2 linked regions of the Chlorobaculum tepidum TLS genome follow. Each later gene encodes a partner of the first gene's protein in a complex. Links are inferred from orthologs where the notes say so. Each region holds a gene or a part of one and is shown in the gene's direction. Other genes may lie near its edges. The genes, in order: trxA and AYT24_RS07780.

The links.
Region 2: the proteins of trxA (region 1) and AYT24_RS07780 are in contact, whole or in part, in an NMR structure (PDB 2IPA), measured with the Bacillus subtilis proteins. The link is inferred for Chlorobaculum tepidum TLS from one-to-one orthologs.

The regions. Positions count from the first base shown.
Region 1 is NC_002932.3:804,931-808,142, forward strand. What follows is about bases 1-2,894. They hold trxA (thioredoxin), read left to right. Parts: upstream 1-1,229; coding sequence 1,230-1,559; downstream 1,560-2,894. Other genes in these bases: dnaE (DNA polymerase III subunit alpha), read left to right, coding at 1-1,130; trxB (thioredoxin-disulfide reductase), read left to right, coding at 1,647-2,582. Also shown: AYT24_RS03940 (rhodanese-like domain-containing protein), read left to right, coding at 2,898-3,212. UniProt on the Bacillus subtilis protein: Participates in various redox reactions through the reversible oxidation of its active center dithiol to a disulfide and catalyzes dithiol-disulfide exchange reactions.
Region 2 is NC_002932.3:1,634,105-1,637,350, reverse strand. The notes cover bases 265-3,192. They hold AYT24_RS07780 (arsenate reductase ArsC), read left to right. Parts: upstream 265-1,475; coding sequence 1,476-1,910; downstream 1,911-3,192. Other genes in these bases: arsB (ACR3 family arsenite efflux transporter), read left to right, coding at 1,907-2,962; AYT24_RS07785 (permease), read left to right, coding at 409-1,455; AYT24_RS07790 (thioredoxin family protein), read left to right, coding at 265-404. Outside these bases: AYT24_RS07795 (ArsR/SmtB family transcription factor), read left to right, coding at 1-29; more of AYT24_RS07790, read left to right, coding at 102-264. UniProt on the Bacillus subtilis protein: Catalyzes the reduction of arsenate [As(V)] to arsenite [As(III)]. In vitro, can dephosphorylate para-nitrophenyl phosphate (pNPP).

The DNA.
Region 1 (3,212 bases):
GCGAGATCGGCGACACTGAGCGCATGAAGCATCTTACCGACGAGGCCAAGGGGTTTGGCATCTTTATGCTTCCGCCGTCGATCAACAAAAGCGACGCGCTCTTCTCGGTTGAAGAGCACAAGGGGCGGCCTTGCATCCGCGTCGGCCTTAGCGCTATCAAGCAGGTGGGAGGGGGAGCGAGAGCGGTGGTGGCTGCGAGACTGCGGCGCGATGGCAAACCCTTCCTCAACCTTTTCGATCTAACCGCCTCGGTTGATCTTCGCGCCATGAACCGCAAGGCGCTCGAATGCCTTATTCAGGCCGGAGCGCTCGACGAGATCGATCCCAACAGGGGTAAGTTGCTTGCCAACGTTGACAAGGCGATCAAGTTCGGGCAGATTCAGAACAAGGCGGTGACGCTTGGCCAGGGAGGCTTTTTCAACGATGACTTCAGCGACGGGCAGGCGGGCGTACACTATCCCGACCTCGACAACGCCGAGCCGATGCCGGAGAGCGAGAAGCTTCAGTACGAGAAGCGGCTGGTCGGCTTCTACCTGAGCCACCATCCGCTCGACCGCTTCCGGCGCGACTGGGAGGCCTTCGCCAGCCTCACGCTCGACAAGCGCGACGTGACGCCGTCAAAGCTCTACAAGGCGATTGGCGTGATCGTTTCGGTCAAGCCCTATCAGGATCGCAAAGGCAAGCAGATGCTCTTCGGCGTGCTTGAAGATTTCACCGGCAAGGCGGACTTCACGGTTTTCGCCAGCGTTTACGAGCAGTATCACCATATGCTCAAAACAGACGAGGTGGTGATGCTCAGCGTTGAAGCCGAGGTGAAGGACGGCGGCCTTAAGCTGCTGGTGCGCGAGGTCGCGCCGCTCAAGAAGGTGCGCTCCGCACTGGTCAAAAAGGTGGTGCTGCGTATCGATGCCGACGACGCCAGTCAGCTCGGCAAGCTGCAACAGGTGCGCGAAATTTTCGAGAAGCACAAAGGTGGCACGCCGGTCGATTTCGAGGTGCGTGCCACCATCGGATCGTGCAACGAAACCCTGAAGCTCTTTGCCCGCAACACGCCAATCGAGGCCGATGACGAGGTGCTCGACCAGCTCGAAGAGATTCTCGGGCCGGATAATGTTAGAATTACGGGATAAATTTCAGGCATTTGTTGCCAAGTTGCATTTTATTCAATTATATTTGCACAGAGTAATGGTATGTCTCTTATCAATTGTTAACCCTTTATTTGAGAACTTATGAGTGGAAAATATTTCGAGGCGACTGACCAGAATTTTCAGGCAGAAATTCTTAATTCCGATAAAGTTGCGCTGGTCGATTTCTGGGCTGCATGGTGTGGTCCGTGCATGATGCTCGGCCCGGTCATCGAGGAACTTGCCGGTGATTACGAAGGCAAAGCCATCATCGCCAAACTCAACGTCGATGAGAACCCGAACACCGCCGGCCAGTACGGCATCCGCAGCATTCCCACCATGCTGATCATCAAGGGTGGCAAGGTTGTTGACCAGATGGTTGGCGCTCTGCCTAAGAACATGATCGCCAAGAAGCTCGACGAGCATATCGGCTGATCTTCCATCCGTTTCTATTCTTTGCTATCCCGGTTCAAGCCGGGATAGTTTTGTTATAATCCCAACCCTACCTCCCGGAGACAAACGATGGACAAAGATATCAGGGACGTCGTCATCATCGGAACCGGCCCTGCCGGATATACTTCTGCCATTTACACCGGACGGGCCAATCTCAAGCCGCTGGTCATCGAGGGGCCCCAGCCCGGCGGGCAGCTCATGATTACCACCGATATCGAGAACTTTCCCGGTTTTCCCGAAGGCATTCCCGGCCCGGAGCTGATGGGCAGAATGCGTGAACAGGCAGCACGTTTTGGCGTCGAGTTCCAGTTTGGCAGCATCACTGAAGTCGATGTGTCGCGCAGTCCCTTCTCTCTGATGCTCGACAATGGCCAGGAGATTCTCGCCAGAACGCTCATTATTGCCACCGGGGCGAACGCCAAATGGCTTGGCATCGAATCGGAGGAGAAGTACCGCGGGCGCGGCGTATCGGCGTGTGCAACCTGCGACGGATTCTTTTTTCGCAACTGCCGCGTGTTCGTGGTTGGCGGTGGCGATACGGCGATGGAGGAGGCGCTTTACCTCACCAAGTTCGCTTCGGAGGTTGTGCTGGTGCATCGCCGCGAGGAGTTCCGCGCTTCCAAGATCATGAGCCTGCGGGCGAGCAAGAACGAGAAGATCACCACGATGCTCAACCAGGTGGTCGATGAGATTCTCGGTGACGATATGAAGGTGACCGGCATCAGGCTCAAAAACGTCAAGACCGGCGAGCTGACCGAACATGCCTGTGATGGCGTTTTCATAGCGATCGGCCATGAGCCGAACGCCAAACTTTTCAAAGGCCAGCTCGACATGGACGATTACGGCTACATTCTCACCAAAGATCACTCCACAGAGACCAGTGTCAAAGGCGTTTTCGCCTGCGGCGACGTGCAGGACTTCACATACCGCCAGGCTGTTACTGCCGTCGGCACCGGCTGCATGGCCGCCATCGAAGCCGAACGGTTCCTCGAATCGATACGTTGACCGTTATCCCTTGTCCGGCAAAACCGGGGTTTTGAAGCTCCCGGTTTTGCCTTGCTTTTGCTTTGCCTGAAGCGGTCTCGGTTCAGCCTCCCAACGTAAAGGGTTTTATCGCAATTAGCTTGTCCTGGGTTGTATGCCTGCCGGTGCGTTGAGTAGTATATTTACTCCTGTCCGTCGGCAGAGTGAGTAAGTGATGATATTCTGCGTCATAGCAGAGTCTTTCTGTTTGTCTTAAAGGGATTTTCGTTTGTCAGGCAAGGGAGAGCTTTTCTTTTTTTGTGTTTTGAGCGTATTAACAATAACAGCTTATCAGCTATGGTTCGTTTTATAGAACTGGTTCGGCATTGTCTGCTGGATGTCAGGGAAATCCTGCCGTGGGACCTTGTGGATCGTTTGAAAGAGAATCCCGGCCTGCTCATTCTCGATGTTCGTGAGCCGAACGAATTTGATGCCATGCACATTGCCGGTTCTCTCAACGTGCCGCGCGGCATACTCGAGTCGGCCTGCGAATGGGACTTCGAAGAGACGGAGCCTGAACTGGTCAATGCACGGCAGCGCGAAATAGTGGTGGTTTGCCGGTCGGGCCATCGCAGCATTCTTGCCTCGCATTCACTGCAAGTACTGGGTTAT
Region 2 (3,246 bases), 830 kb from region 1 along the record:
GCGAAAAAAGCGGCGGGTGCAACTGTTGAGAACGGAATTTGTTAACAAGAAAGACACTTCTATAAATCGTTTATTTACGATAAACTCAAAACAACAGAACAATGAAAAAGATCAAAATTCTCGGCACAGGATGCGCCAAATGCAACCAGCTCACCGATGCGGTCAAGGCCGTCATCGCTGCTGAAAACATCGAGGCCGAGGTGCAGAAGGTCGAAGACATGCAGCAGATCGTGTCGTATGGCGTGATGTCAACGCCCGGCCTCGTGGTGGATGGCAAGGTTGTTTGCAGCGGACGCATCCCGTCCGGCGACGAGCTGCGCGAGATGCTCACCGCCGCACCGAAACCCTCCTGCTGCTGCGGCGACTACGCCAATGGTACGGACCGACCGAACGGAACCTGCTGAAACTATGCAACAGCACGATCGGCAAAGCTCCGCAGCCCCGGCCTGGATCGCCGGGGTGGCGGCGGCGGTAGCGCTCTGGGTTCCGCTCTACCTCAACCTCGAAGCGGGCGCGGACCTGCTCGTCGCAGCGCTCGGCCTGAGCCGCGCCACCCCGCTTGGCGAGGCGCTCCATTTCTTCATCTACGAAGCGCCGAAGGTGCTGATGCTCCTGACGGCGGTGGTCTTCGTGATGGGGGTGGTGCACACCTTCATTTCGCCTGAACGGACGCGGGCCATGCTGTCGGGCAGGCGGGTCGGCGTCGGCAACGCGATGGCCGCCACGCTCGGCATCGTGACACCCTTCTGCTCCTGCTCGGCGGTGCCGCTCTTCATCGGCTTTTTGCAGGCGGGCGTGCCGCTCGGCGTCACCTTCTCGTTCCTTATCTCCGCACCGATGGTCAACGAGGTGGCGCTCGCGCTGCTTTTCGGCATGTTCGGCTGGAAGGTCGCGCTGCTCTATCTCTCGATGGGGCTTCTGGTTGCAGTGATTTCGGGGATGGTGATCGGCAAGCTCGGGCTTGAGCGCTTTCTCGAAGAGTGGGTACGGCAACTCCAGAACAGCGCGGTGTCGTCCGAATTTTCCGCCGAAGCCGTGAGCTGGCCGGAGCGGATTCGCGAAGGCCTCCGCCACGTGCGAGAGATCGTTGGCAAGGTGTGGCTCTTCATCGTGCTCGGCGTCGGACTCGGCGCGGGCATCCACGGCTACGTGCCGCAAAACTTCATGGCCTCGCTGATGGGCAACCAGGTCTGGTGGTCGGTGCCCGCCGCCGTCTTGATCGGCGTGCCAATGTACTCGAACGCAGCCGGAATCATTCCCGTTGTGCAGGCGCTGCTCGGCAAAGGCGCAGCGCTCGGTACGGTACTGGCATTCATGATGAGCGTCATCGCCCTCTCCGCGCCGGAGATGCTCATTTTACGCAAGGTGCTCCGCCCGCAGCTCATCGCGGTTTTCGCCGGAGTGGTAGCCACGGGCATCATGCTGGTCGGTTTCGTGTTCAATGCGATTTTCTGATCCGCAAAAACCTATAAGTCATGAAAAAATCGATACTTGTTCTCTGCACTGGCAACTCCTGCCGCAGCCAGATGGCGGAGGGATTCCTTCGTTCGTTCGATTCCGAACTCGACGTGTTCTCTGCAGGCACGGTTCCGGCAAGCGAGGTGCATCCGCTGGCCGTTCAGGTGATGCGGGAAAAAGGGATCGACCTCAGCGCCAATCGCCCGAAAAAAGTGGACGAATTTCTCACCAAGCCGTTCGATTACGTCGTGACGGTCTGCGATAGCGCCAAGGAGAGCTGCCCGCTCTTTACCGGCCAGGTCAAGCACCGCCAGCACATCGGCTTCGACGATCCGGCGGCGGCCACCGGCAGCAGCGAAGAGGTGCTCGCCGAGTTCCGCCGGGTACGCGACGAGATCGAGCAGGAGTTTGGGAAATTTTATCGTGAAACCATCCGGGGAGAAAAACCATGAGTATCTCGACAAAACAGCTCTCTTTCCTTGACCGTTATTTGACGCTCTGGATTTTTCTCGCGATGGGCATCGGCGTGCTCTCCGGCTTTCTCTACCCGCAGATCGCCGGATTCTGGAACCAGTTCCAGTCCGGCACGACCAACATTCCCATCGCCATCGGCCTGATCGTCATGATGTATCCGCCGCTCGCCAAAGTGAAGTACGAGGAGCTGGGCGATGTGTTCCGCAACACGAAGTTGCTGGGCCTGTCGCTCCTGCAGAACTGGGTGATCGGGCCGGTGTTGATGTTTGCGCTCGCTGTGACGTTTCTCTCCGACATGCCGCACTACATGGCCGGTCTCATCATGATCGGGCTGGCGCGGTGCATCGCAATGGTGATCGTCTGGAACGAACTGGCCAAGGGCGACACGGAGTACGCCGCCGGTCTCGTGGCGTTCAACTCGGTGTTCCAGGTGCTCTTCTTTTCGGTCTATGCGTGGCTCTTTCTGACCGTGCTGCCGGAGAAACTCGGCATGACATCCTTCCACGTCAAGATCACCATCGGCGAGATCGCCCGTTCGGTCTTCATCTACCTCGGCATTCCATTCATCGCCGGATTTCTGACGCGCTTCGTGATGCTCCGGGTCAAAAGCCGTGAGTGGTACGAGCGGGAGTTTATTCCAAAAATCAGCCCGCTGACGCTGGTGGCGCTGCTCTTCACGATTGTGGTGATGTTCTCGCTCAAGGGCGAATACATCGTCAAAATTCCGATGGATGTGCTGCGCATCGCCATTCCGTTGCTGCTCTATTTTGTCATTATGTTCTTGGTGTCGTTCTGGCTGGGCAAAAAGATCGGCGCGGACTACTCGAAATCGGCCACGCTTTCCTTCACAGCGGCGAGCAACAACTTCGAGCTGGCCATCGCCGTGGCAGTCGCCGTCTTCAGAATCGACTCCGGCGAGGCCTTCGCCGCCGTCATCGGCCCGCTTGTCGAAGTGCCCGCGCTCATCACACTGGTGAACGTCTCACTCTGGTTCAGGGAAAAATGGTTCCGCGTTATTGACAACGCATAACTGCTTTTTTCGGCTTTAAACAAAACTGACAAAAATGGAAAAACAAGCTGTCCGAGAGTCTGGCCCGGCCTGCTCGGCAGCCGCCGTTATTTCTGGCCATTACCTGACCCCGTTGAGAAAACCGGCACAAGAGACGAACAGCTTGCCCTGTTCCGCGAAATTCGCGATGAACTTCGCGAAAAATTGCAGGAGTGGGTAAAAAGCGTCGAGTGATCTCTCCCGTCTGCCGAAACGCCACTTCCCTCTCCGTGGCGATTTAACCAGCCCGATTTCCGCGGGAAAAC